Regions from separate parts of the Streptomyces sp. GL_148 genome, predicted to be linked through region 2. Evidence: riboswitches for the same ligand, from Rfam matches in the RefSeq annotation. Region 2 holds a riboswitch; the other holds the start of a gene.

Region 1 (6,307 bases), 1.9 Mb from region 2:
GATCTGGGGCTGCTGCCGCTGTCGTTCTTCCGGCATCCGGAGGCGGACATGCCCGCGCGGGAGGCCCTGGTCGTGGGCTTCGGGACGCCGTCCCAGAGTGCCTGGGCTCCGACCCTGGCGGCGCTGGTCGCTGCGCTCCCGTGAGGGGGGCCCTGCGGGGCAGTCCCCTACCCGCCCTTCCACCGTTCCCCGGGCTCTGCCCGGACCCCCCTGGGGCTCCGCCCCAGACCCCGGTCCTCAAACGCCGGACGGCTGAGATGGTTCCGCCGGGGGCTCGCCGAAGCGGGCCAGGGCCAGGGCTCCGGCCACGGCCACCACGAAGCCCGTGACCGCCAGCCAGGTCAGGCCCTCGCGGGTGCGGTCGCCCAGCCAGGCCACTCCCACCACCGCCGGCCCGATCGTCTCGCCCAGCACCAGCCCGGCCGTCGCCGCCGTCACCGAGCCGCGCTGGAGTGCCGAGGTGAGCAGCAGGAACGCGGCGCCGCCGCCGAGCAGCAGCGCGTAGAACGCCGGGTTGGACAGGGCGGAGAGCGAGATGTCGTCGATGAGCCGGACCGAGACCTCCACCACCCCGAAGCCCGTCCCGGCGGCCAGACCCAGCGTCAGCGCCCGGCTGCGGTCCGGCAGCCCGCCCGCCACGGCCCCGACCACCAGGACCAGCCCCGCCACCGCCAGCAGCCCTAGCTTCAGCGCGAGCGTGCCCTCCCCCGAGCCCTCTTCCCCGGACGACAGCCCGAGCATCACCAGCCCCGCGCACACCACGCCGACCGCGCACCACTCCGTCCCGCTCAGCCGCACCCGCAGCAGCCGCGACGCGACCACCGCGGTCACCGCGAGACTGGCCGCGAGGGCCGCGCCCACCGCGTAGATGGGGATGTGCCGCAGGGCGATGATCTGGAGGACGAAGCCGATCCCGTCCAGGCAGAGTCCGGCGATATAGCGCCACTGGCGCAGCGCCCGCAGGAAGAGCGCGGTGTCGACCCCCGAGCCCGTCCCCGGCGCCGTCGCCCGCGTCGCCACCGCTTGCAGGACCGACGCCGTGCCGAAGCAGACCGCCGCACCGAGCGCGCAAATCATCCCAATGAGCACGAACCGACTCTAGGTCACGGATCCCACGTCGGCCGGATTCCGTCGGCCGGGGCGGCCGTTCTAGTCTGTGCGCAGCCGGCCACCCAGGGGGAGCGAACAGTCCATGGACAGCAGCAGCACCGACACCACGCGCACCAAGCGCCGTATGCGCTCCGGCACCGTCGCGCTCGGAGGCATGGGCCTGCTCGCCGCGGCCCTCGTGGCCTGCGGCAGCAGCAACGAGCCCGACAAGCGCTGCGCGGACCGCGCCACCCTGGAGAAGCTGAACACCAAGGAGTGCAAGAGCGGCGGCCGCGGCGCCTACTACTACGGCGGCACCGTCGCGAAGAACAAGGTCAGCGGGGGCAGCTTCGACAAGTCCGCCGTCACCCGCGGCGGCATCGGCGGCAGCCACAAGAGCTCCTCGGGCGGCTGATCCAGCGTGAAGCGCCACACCATCGAGCCCCGCCCCGACTGGCAGAAGACCGTCGAGGAGCAGGGGCTGATCTACCCCCTGACCCGCTACCCCGACGACTCCCTGCGCCCCTACTGGGACGAGAGCGCGTACTACTCCTTCACCCTTCCCGAGGTCGAGGCGCTGGAGAACGTCGTCGAGGAGCTGCACGCCATGTGCCTGGCGGCGGCGCAGCACATAGTCGACCACGACCGTTTCGCCGACCTCGGCATCACCGACCCGAAGCTGGCCGCGCTGATCGCCGAGTCCTGGCGGCGCCGCGCCGAACAGCCCTCGCTCTACGGCCGCTTCGACCTGCGCTACGACGGCACCGGCAGCCCCGCCAAGATGCTGGAGTACAACGCCGACACCCCCACCTCCCTCGTGGAGGCGGCCAGTCCGCAGTGGTTCTGGATGGAGGAGCGCTTCCCCGGCGCCGACCAGTGGAACTCCCTCCACGAGCGGCTCGTCGACGCCTGGCGGCGCCAGGCGGAGCTGCTGCCGCCCGGCCCGGTGCACTTCGCGCACTCCGAGACCGACGAGCTCGGCGAGGACCTGATGACGGTCGCCTACCTCCAGGAGACCGCCGAGCAGGCCGGCATCGAGACGCGCGAGCTGTCGGTGGAGGCGATCGGCTGGGACTCCCTGTCCGGCCGGTTCGTGGACGAGAAGCTCGGCTTCATCCGCGCGATCTTCAAGCTCTACCCGTGGGAGTGGCTGGCCACCGACGAGTTCGCCCCGCAGGTCCTCGGCACGTACGACCACGGCGGCGGCTCCGGCACCACCGCCTGGATCGAGCCGCTGTGGAAGATGCTGCTCTCCAACAAGGCGCTGCTGGCGGTCCTGTGGGAGCTCTTCCCCGAGCACCCGAACCTGCTCCCCGCCTACCTGGACGGCCCGCGCGAACTCGTCACGACCACCGGCTACGCGGCGAAGCCGCTGCTGGGCCGCGAGGGCGCGGGCGTCACCCTGCACCCGGTCGGCGGCGAGCCGTTCGCACCGGAGCAGGACGAGACGTACGTCTTCCAGGGCCTCGCCCCGCTGCCCGACTTCGACGGCAACCGGGTGGTGCTCGGTGCGTGGGTCGTCGAGGACGAGTCGGCGGGCCTCGGCATCCGCGAATCGGCGGGGCCGGTCACGGACGAGTACGCCCGCTTCCTGCCCCACGTGATTCTCTAACGGCACAGCATCCTCTGACGCCACCGCACCCTCTGACGGCTATGCGCCGAGGACCGACCTGAGCTGGTCCAGCCCCCAGTCCAGGTCCTCCTTGGAGATCACCAGCGGCGGTGCGATCCGGATCGTCGACCCGTGCGTGTCCTTGACCAGCACCCCGAGCCCCATCAGCTTCTCGGAGATCTCCCGGCCGGTGCCGCGCGACGGTTCGATGTCCACGCCCGCCCACAGCCCGCGGCCCCGTACGGCGGTCACCGCACCGCCGCCGACGAGCAGGTTCAGCTCCCGGTGCAGGTGGTTTCCGAGCTCGGTGGCGCGCTGCTGGTACTCGCCGGTGCGCAGCATCGCGATGACCTCCAGGGCGACGGCGCAGGCCAGCGGGTTGCCGCCGAAGGTGGAGCCGTGCTCGCCCGGCTTGAACACGCCGAGCACGTCGCGGTCGGCCACCACCGCCGACACGGGCACGACCCCGCCGCCCAGCGCCTTGCCGAGGATGTACACGTCGGGGACGACGTCCTCGTGTTCGCACGCGAAGGTCTTGCCGGTGCGGCCCAGGCCCGACTGGATCTCGTCGGCCATGAACAGGACGTTCCGCTCGCGCGTCAGTTCCCGTACGCCTTGCAGGTATCCGGCGGGCGGTACGAGGACGCCGGCCTCGCCCTGGATCGGCTCCAGCAGCACGGCGACGGTGTTGGAGGTGACGGCGTGGGCGAGCGCGGTGAGGTCCCCGTACGGGACGATCTCGAAGCCGGGGGTGTACGGGCCGAAGTGGTCGCGGGCCTCGTGGTCGGTGGAGAACGACACGATGGTCGTCGTGCGGCCGTGGAAGTTGTCGGCGGCCACCACGATCTTGGCGTGGCCGTCCGGTACGCCCTTGACCTCGTACCCCCACTTGCGGGCGGTCTTCACCGCCGTCTCCACGGCCTCCGCGCCCGTGTTCATGGGCAGCACGACCTCCTTGCCGCACAGCGCCGCGAGCTCGGTGCAGAAGTCCGCGAAGCGGTCGTGGTGGAAGGCGCGGGAGGTCAGGGTGACCCGCTCCAGCTGGGCGCGGGCGGCGTCGAGCAGACGGCGGTTGCCGTGGCCGAAGTTCAGGGCGGAGTAGCCCGCGAGCATGTCGAGATAGCGGCGGCCCTCCACGTCGGTCATCCACGCGCCCTCCGCGGTGGCGACGACGACGGGCAGGGGGTGGTAGTTGTGCGCGCTGTGCGCGTCGGCGGAGCGCATGGCATCAGCAGTTGTCGACACGGGGTCTCCGATCGTCCGTCAAGCCGGTGACGAGGGTGGCGTCACCCTCCATCCTCGCTCGAATAGCGGACGGAGAAACCTTTCTTGCGGCGCGCCCGCTAAGGTGTCGGACACGCACGGCGACTGGCGCACGGAGAACCAACTCCGGGGGAGCCGTGCGCGCACGACCGCATACAGGGCCGCTCGCCTGGGCCTCGCGGGGACGAGATCTGACATCGACCCCGGAGGAGCCGCCATGAGCGCGAACCACCACCACCCGTACCGCCACCCCGCTCTGCTCGCCACCGACCCCGAGCTGGCGTCCTTCGTCGCCGCCGAGGAAACCCTCCAGGCGGAGACCCTCCGCCTCATCCCGAGCGAGAACTACGTGTCCGCGGCCGTGCTGGAGGCCTCCGGCACCGTGCTGCAGAACAAGTACAGCGAGGGCTACCCGGGCCGCCGCTACTACGAGGGCCAGCAGAACATCGACCGCATCGAGGCGCTGGCCGTGGAGCGGGCGAAGGGCCTCTTCGGAGTCGACCACGCCAACGTGCAGCCGTACTCCGGCTCGCCCGCCAACCTCGCGGTCTACCTGGCCTTCGCGAAGCCCGGCGACACGGTGATGGGCATGGCGCTGCCGATGGGCGGGCACCTGACGCACGGCTGGGGGGTCTCGGCGACGGGCTCCTGGTTCAGGGGCGTGCAGTACGGGGTGCAGGCGACTGCGGATCCTGAAACGAATGGTCTCATCGACTACGACGCCGTACGGGACCTCGCGCTGGCGGAGCGGCCCAAGCTGATCTTCTGCGGTGGTACGGCGCTCCCGCGCACGATCGACTTCGAGGCGTTCGCGTCGATCGCCAAGGAGGCGGGCTCGGTCCTGGTCGCCGACGTGGCGCACATCGCCGGCCTGATCGCGGGCGGGGCCCACCCCTCCCCGGCGGGTCACGTGGACGTGATCTCCACGACCACCCACAAGACCCTGCGCGGCCCGCGCGGCGCGATGCTGATGTGCCGCGAGGAGCACGCGAAGGCCATCGACAAGGCGGTCTTCCCGGGCCTCCAGGGCGGCCCGCACAACCAGACGACGGCCGGCATCGCGGTCGCGCTCCACGAGGCGGCGCAGCCTTCGTTCGTGTCGTACGCGCACGCGGTCGTGGCCAACGCGAAGGCGCTGGCCGCCGCTCTGCTGGAGCGGGGCTTCGACCTCGTCTCCGGCGGTACGGACAACCACCTGATCCTGATCGACCTCACGGGGAAGTCGGTGTCCGGCAAGATCGCGGCGAAGGCGCTGGACCGGGCCGGGATCGTCGTGAACTACAACACGGTGCCGTTCGACCCGCGCAAGCCGTTCGACCCGTCGGGCATCCGGATCGGCACGCCGTCGCTGACCTCGCGGGGGCTTCGGGCCGAGCACATGCCGGTGGTCGCCGACTGGATCGCGGAGGCCGTCTCCGCGGCCGCCAAGGGTGACGAGGCGGCCCTCGGTGCGATCCGCTCCGCGGTGGCCGACCTGATGGCCGCCTTCCCGGCCCCGGGCCTCCCGGTCGCCTGACCCGTTCCAGCCCGTCCGGCGTTTGAGGACCGGGTCCGGGCGGAGCCCGGTGCCCGGCGGAGCCGGGGTCCCTGGGGCTCCGCCCCAGACCCCGCGCCTCAAACGCCGGCGAGGCTGGATTTGCCTGACGTCAGCCCTCACGTGCGCGCAGCGCATCGTGGGCCCCGGCGGGACCTCGGCGCGGAGCCCCCACCCCCGAAGCGGGAGCAACGGAAAGCGGTCGCTCAGCCGAGGCAAGATCCGGACGGGCCGCTACCGCCCGGTACCCGTGTGGGGTAGGGGCGGGGGCGCAGCGACCCGCCGGGTTCCGGCCAGCGGCGGGGCCGAGCCCCGTGCCACACCTGAGAGAATGGGGCCATGGCTTCTGATCGTCCTCGCGCGCTCTCCGGCATCCAGCCCACCTCCGGTTCGTTCCACCTCGGGAACTACCTCGGAGCCATCCGGCAGTACGTCGCCCTCCAGGAGACGCACGACGCCTTCTACATGGTCGTCGACCTGCACGCGATCACCATGCCGCAGGATCCGAAGGATCTCCGCGCGAACACCAGGCTCTCCGCCGCGCAGCTCCTCGCCGCCGGCCTCGACCCCGAGCGCTGCACGCTCTTCATCCAGAGCCACGTGCCCGAGCACGCGCAGCTCGGCTGGGTCATGAACTGCATCACCGGTTTCGGCGAGGCCAGCCGGATGACCCAGTTCAAGGACAAGTCCGCGAAGTCGGGCGCCAACAACGCCACCGTCGGCCTTTTCACGTACCCGATCCTCCAGGTCGCCGACATCCTGCTCTACCAGGCGAACGCCGTCCCCGTCGGCGAGGACCAGCGTCAGCA
Region 2 (6,307 bases):
GTCCTCGTGATCACGGACGGCGGGTGCGACACCCTGCGGATCCGGCGCGAGCACGCCTATCTGATCCCGCAGGGTGCCTCCCTGCCGTTCACGCCCCGAGGGCCGGTCTTCCGACTGACCTGAAGGTTTAGTCGAGGTAGTCGCGCAGCACCTGCGAGCGCGACGGGTGACGGAGCTTGGACATGGTCTTCGACTCGATCTGGCGGATGCGCTCACGGGTGACCCCGTACACGCGGCCGATCTCGTCGAGGGTCTTCGGCTGGCCGTCGTTGAGGCCGTAGCGCATGGAGACCACGCCCGCCTCGCGCTCCGAGAGCGTGCCCAGGATGGACTGGAGCTGCTCCTGGAGGAAGGTGAAGGAGACCGCGTCGGCCGGCACGACCGCCTCGGAGTCCTCGATGAGGTCACCGAACTCGCTGTCGCCCTCCTCACCCAGCGGGGTGTGCAGGGAGATCGGCTCGCGGCCGTACTTCTGGACCTCGATGACCTTCTCGGGGGTCATGTCGAGTTCCTTGCCCAGCTCCTCCGGAGTGGGCTCCCGGCCGAGGTCCTGGAGCATCTGGCGCTGGACACGGGCCAGCTTGTTGATGATCTCGACCATGTGGACGGGGATGCGGATGGTGCGCGACTGGTCGGCCATGGCACGCGTGATCGCCTGCCGGATCCACCAGGTCGCGTACGTGGAGAACTTGAAGCCCTTGGTGTAGTCGAACTTCTCCACGGCGCGGATCAGACCGACGTTGCCCTCCTGGATCAGGTCCAGGAAGAGCATGCCGCGGCCGGTGTAGCGCTTGGCGAGGGAGACCACGAGGCGGAGGTTGGCCTCCAGCAGGTGGTTCTTGGCCCGGCGGCCGTCCTCGACGAGGATCTCCAGCTCGCGCTTGAACGCGGGCTTGTGGTCCTCCTCCTCTTCGAGCTTGTACTCGGAGAAGAGACCGGCCTCGATGCGCTTGGCGAGCTCGACTTCCTGCTCGGCGTTGAGCAGCGGCACCTTGCCGATGAGCTTGAGGTAGTCCTTGACGGGGTCGGCGGTGGCGCCGGCGACCATGACGGTCTGGGCGGGGGCGTCGTCCTCGTCGTCGTCGGACAGGACGAAGCCGGCGCTGCCGCCCGTCTTGGGCGTCTCCTTCTCGTCGCCCTCGTCCAGGTCCTCGGCCGCCCAGTCCTCGCCCTCGGCGACGGGGGCCTCGGCCTCGTCGCCGTCCTTGGCGGTCTTCTTCGTGGCGGCCGTCTTCTTCACGGCGGTCTTCTTCACGGCGGTCTTCTTGACCGTCCGCTTCTTCGGCGCGGCGGCGGCATCGGCCGCCACCTCCTCCTCGGTGCCGGAGGCCGACGGGTCGGATATCGCCGCGGCGGGGGTGGTGGCAGCCGTCTTGCGCGCACCGATGAGGCGCGGCGGGGCGGCGGCCTTCTTGGCGACGCGCGCCGGGGCGGCGGCCGCCTTGCGCGCCTTCTTGGCGGGAGCCTTGGTGGCGGGGGCGGCGCTGACGTGCAGCGCGACGCCCTCCTCGTCCAGGACCTGGTTCAGGCTGCGCAGGACCCGCTTCCACTGGTCCACCGGGATGCGGCCGGCCTCGAAGGCCTGGCGCACGTCATCACCGTTGATGTGACCCTGCTCGCGGCCACGCTCGACAAGCGCGACCAGGGCCTCGGATTCGGCGATCTCCGTGGGGAACGTACGGGACGGGCTGAGCGACACAAGGAGCCTCTCGTTGCGAACAGATAAGGGGTGGCGGGACATCATCGCGCGAACTCGGGAAACAGACCCGAGGGGGGTCTGTATTCCGGGCCGCACGAGGACACCTGTCGGTTCATCGCATGCCCGAGTAGATTCGTTACGCGCTGAATTGAGTGACCTGCGCCACGCTGTGACCGGGGAGCCGGTCGCGGGTGGTCGCGTCCGCCCGTTTTGTCAGCCCGTTTTGCGGGCCTCGATGAGAAATCGGGCGGTGTGCGCGACGAACGGGCCTTCGTGCTCGATCTGTTCGTGCAGCTCGCGCAACCGTTCCCGATGCTGCCCGACCGTGAAGCCCGGCACCATCCAGATCACCTTCCGTAGAAAGTAGATCACGGCTCCGATGTCGTGGAACTCCGTCCGCAGCCGCTCGGAGCGCAGATCGACCACCTCCAGCCCCGCCTTCGTGGCCTCGGCGACCGCGTCGTCGGGGTGCCGGGCCCGCCGGACCTCCTGCGGCTGCGGTCCCAGGAAGTACTCCACGAGCTCGAAAACGCTCGCCGGGCCGACCTGCTGGGAGAGGTACGCGCCACCGGGCTTCAGCACCCGCGCGATCTCCTCCCACCAGATCGTGACCGGATGCCGGCTGGCGACGAACTCGAAGGACTCGTCGCCGAACGGCAGCGGCGGCTCGTCGGAGTCCGCGACCACCACCGCGCCGAGCGGGTTCAGCAGCCTTGTCGCCTTGTCGATGTTCGGCGGCCACGATTCGGTGGCCACCGTCAGCCGGGGCAGGGGCCCGGCTCCGGCGAGCACCTCCCCGCCGCCGGTCTGGATGTCCAGGGCGGAGCCGGCCTGCGCCAGGCGCCGTGCCAGGAGGCCCTGGTAGCCCCAGGAGGGGCGCTGTTCGGTGGCGCGGCCGTCGAGCCAGGAGAAGTCCCAGCCGTCCACGGAGACGGACTCCGCTTCCGCGACGAGATGGTCGAAAGTGCGCGTCATGTCTCGATCGTCCCAGGTCCGGGCCCGGTCATCCACCGGATTGCCGGGGCCGGGGCCCACACCGGACCCCTCGGGGGTTCGCCTACACTGGGCGGCGGGCCGTGACTGGCGTTCGGGTGGATCACCACCGGGGAGCGGCCCGGCGTACTCCCGTATCCCGTACGTCGACTGCCGCGCGCCTGGGCGAACCGCGATCCCGCAGCGACGCTCAGGAGACCCCATGACGACTGCCCCGACCGTTTCCGCCACCCCGGCCGTCCCCGCCGCCCAGGCCGCCCCCGGAGCCCCCGGCGACCAGTCGGAGCGGACCGCCGTGCTGATGGACGGCACCGCCCTCGCCCGCCGCATCTCGGAGCGGACCGCCGAGTACGCCGCGAAGATCACCGAGCGCACCGGCACCGCGCCCTGTCTGGCGACCGTGCTCGTCGGCGAGGACCCCGCTTCCGTCACCTACGTCCGCATGAAGCAGAACCGCTGTGCCAAGGCCGGGATCACCTCCCGCCACGTGGAGCTGCCGGCCGCGACGACCACCGAGGAGCTCGTCGCCACCCTGTCCGCGCTCTCCGAGGACCCGGAGATCAGCGGCATCCTGCTCCAGCACCCCGTCCCGCACCACATCGACGAGCGCGCCGCCTTCGAGGCGATCGCCCCGGGCAAGGACGTCGACGGGGTCACCATGCACTCCTTCGCCGCCATGGGCTTCGGACTGCCGGGCTTCGTCTCCTGCACCCCCGGCGGCATCATGCGCCTGCTGGAGGCCTACGACGTGGACCTGACCGGCAAGCACGCCGTGGTCGTCGGCCGCAGCGCGATCCTGGGCAAGCCCGCCGGGATGCTGCTGCTGGAGCAGAACGCCACCGTCACCTACTGCCACTCCCGCACCGTGGACCTGCCGTCCATCGTCCGCCAGGCGGACGTGCTGGTCGCCGCCGTCGGCAAGGCCGAGTTCATCCGCGGCGAGGACATCAAGCCGGGCGCCGTGGTCCTGGATGCCGGCTACAACGAGGGCAACGTCGGCGACGTCCACTTCGAGTCGGCCGCCGCCCGCGCCTCGCTGATCACCCCGGTACCGGGCGGCGTCGGCCCGATGACCATCGCGGTCCTGCTGGAGCAGACCGTCCAGGCCGCCGCCGCGCAGGCCGGCCTGGCCCTCGCGGACCTCTGACCCGCGCCGGCACCGATCCGGTACGACGAACGCCCCGGGCCCTTGGGCCCGGGGCGTTTCGTTTCCTCCGGTAAGGGGCCGAAGGACCGATCCGTGGTGCGCGCGCCACCCTCGTCCTCGCCGAGTTGTGGGAGCGTTTCAGCGTCTCGGATGAGCTTAGGTTTCCTGGGCGGGCCTGGCTTTTCAGGTCTGCCGGGAAGGCGGCGTGTGGTGTTGGGGCAGGGTGTGGACGCCTGCGGTTTGCCGCGTGCCCGTGCCGCTGGATGCGGCCGGGTGCTCATCGTGTGCGGTGCCTGCCGCCTGTGCCGCCGCTGGGCGCGGCGATTCGGTGGCTACAGCAGCCGCCCCGCCGGACGCTTTCCGCCCGGTGTGGACCCGGGCGGGGCGGGGACCCCGCGTCGCTTCCTGGGCACGGGGCGGATTCTCATGGGCCCACCTCCATGCGGCAGGCCGTTCTGCCCCGTACAACGAGGGCCCAGCCACCAGGACACGGCCGAAGTTGCGATCAACGGATCAGCGGATCGCCGCTGACAACCAGCGGCGCGACGCCGGGTACTCGATCTTCTACATGGGCATCAACCTCGGCGCCGTCATCGCCCCGCTCGTCGTCGGCTACCTCGGCGAGGAGGTCAACTGGCACCTCGGCTTCGGCGCCGCCGCCGTCGGCATGGCCCTCGGCCTGGTCCAGTACGTCCTCGGCGGCCGGCGCCTGTCGGAGCAGCTGCGCGCGGAGCCCGTGGTCCGGCTCACCCCCGCCGAGCGGGCCAAGGTGCGCACGTCCTCCTCGTACGGCCTGGTCTTCACCGCCGTACTGATCACCCTGCTGGCCGCCTCGCACGCGCTGAGCATCGACAACATCACCTTCGTGCTGACGGTGGTCGCCGTGGTGGTCCCGGCGGGCGTGCTGCTCTCGATGTACCGCAGCCCCAAGATCGACCGCGTCGAGAAGACCCGGCTGCGGGCCTACGTCTGGCTCTTCCTGGCCGCCACGCTGTTCTGGCTGGTCTACGACCAGATGGGCAACGAGCTGAACCTGTTCGCCGCCCAGAAGACCGACCTGTCCCTGCTCGGCTGGCACATCCCGGCGAGCTGGACCCAGTCGCTGCCCTCGCTGTTCGTGATCATCCTGGCCCCCGTCTTCGCCGCCTTCTGGGTGCGCCGGGGCAAGCACATGAGCACCCCGTTCAAGTTCGGCCTGGCCCTGCTGCTGACCGGCGCCTCGTTCGTGGTCATGTCGGGCGCCGCGGCCATCGCCTCCAGCGGGGTCAAGGTCTCGCTGATGTGGCTGGTGGGCGTGTACGTGATCCAGGTGATGGGCGAGATGTGCCTGAGCCCGGTGGGCCTCTCGGTCACCACGAAGCTCGCTCCGCGGGCCTTCACCAACCAGATGATGGGCGTCTGGTTCCTCGCCGCCGCCACCGGAGACGCGATCGGCGCGCAGCTGCCCCGGCTCGACGCGGTCATCGGCCAGAGCTGGAACTTCCTGTGGCAGGGCGCCCTGGTGATCGCGGCGGGTGCGGTGATGGTCTTCTTCACCAAGCGGCTCAAGGTCCTGACGGGCGAGGCGGCCGCCGCCCGGGAGGCGGTGGCGGTGGCGGCCTGAACCCGGGGCGGGCGCAGGTGGCCGCCCGCAGTCAGGCGCGCGTGGCCCGGTGGCGGGCCCCGGCCACGATCGGGGAGGTCTGGAAGGCGTGGGCCAGCTCGGTCAGCGAGCGTGAGTCCAGGCGGTACGGGTCCGGGCAGTCGGGGTGGGCCGCGGCTGTGGGGGCGGTCTCCTGACCGGCCTCCGCCCGCTCGGCCTCCTCCCGGCGGCGGCAGGCCGCCGCCAGCATGGCCGCGTCCGCCACCAGGGCGGCTTCCTCCTCGGACCGGCCCTGAGCGCACGCGGCCCCGTACGCCTCCTGGCGGACGGCGGGGTCGAACCAGCACGCGAGGGCCAGGATGCCGTCGTCGATCACCGATTCGCGGTGGACCAGCCGGATGCCGACCGGCGACCACCAGGTCAGCGGCACGGGCCGCAGCCCGCCCGGGGAGAACCCGCGCAACGCCGCCCAGAGCGGCCGCAGCCGCCGGTAGCGGCAGTAGTCCTGCCAGGGCGCCGAACCGCCCACCAGCGGCACCAGGAACCCGGTGCCCACCAGCAGGGCCGCCGTGGCACCCAGCAGCGGGGCGACGGAGGTGGACAGGTGATCCATGTCCCCGCCGCTCCAGCGCGCCCCCATCGCCGTCCACTTGGCCACGAGGAAGGCCAGGTTGAAGGTGCCTCCCAGCATCAGCAGGGCAAGTCCCGTACGGAGCGGGCGCAGCGGCCGCACGGAGGGGGACAGGCGGCGCAGCCACTTCCGGCTCAGCATGGTGAGCGCGGCGCTGCCCACGGTCTGCGCCGACAGATAACAGATGATCATCTCGCGCAGAAGCGGCGTGTTGGCGTAGTACGTGTCCAGGTCCCGCAGCCGCTCGTCCGGAGC

Evidence for each region. A riboswitch is a leader RNA that binds a small molecule or an ion and turns the genes downstream of it on or off. The one in region 2 is predicted to bind ZMP and ZTP.
Region 1: it holds a riboswitch for ZMP and ZTP, as region 2 does, so the genes downstream of both, glyA (serine hydroxymethyltransferase) here and AC3IYI_RS32865 (bifunctional 5,10-methylenetetrahydrofolate dehydrogenase/5,10-methenyltetrahydrofolate cyclohydrolase) in region 2, are expected to answer to the same signal.

Annotation. Positions count from the first base shown of each region.
Region 1 is NZ_CM174396.1:5,364,537-5,370,843, forward strand. It holds gene pdxR (MocR-like pyridoxine biosynthesis transcription factor PdxR) at 1-144, shown strand, start outside; gene AC3IYI_RS24860 (DMT family protein) at 238-1,077, opposite strand; gene AC3IYI_RS24865 (hypothetical protein) at 1,193-1,504, shown strand; gene AC3IYI_RS24870 (glutathionylspermidine synthase family protein) at 1,511-2,701, shown strand; gene rocD (ornithine--oxo-acid transaminase) at 2,741-3,946, opposite strand; ZMP/ZTP riboswitch at 4,056-4,146, shown strand; gene glyA (serine hydroxymethyltransferase) at 4,182-5,480, shown strand; gene trpS (tryptophan--tRNA ligase) at 5,838-6,307, shown strand, end outside.
Region 2 is NZ_CM174396.1:7,274,252-7,280,558, forward strand. It holds gene AC3IYI_RS32850 (vWA domain-containing protein) at 1-123, shown strand, start outside; gene AC3IYI_RS32855 (RNA polymerase sigma factor) at 128-1,699, opposite strand; gene AC3IYI_RS32860 (class I SAM-dependent methyltransferase) at 1,913-2,674, opposite strand; ZMP/ZTP riboswitch at 2,766-2,866, shown strand; gene AC3IYI_RS32865 (bifunctional 5,10-methylenetetrahydrofolate dehydrogenase/5,10-methenyltetrahydrofolate cyclohydrolase) at 2,994-3,839, shown strand; gene AC3IYI_RS32870 (peptide MFS transporter) at 4,339-5,442, shown strand; gene AC3IYI_RS32875 (MAB_1171c family putative transporter) at 5,474-6,307, opposite strand, start outside.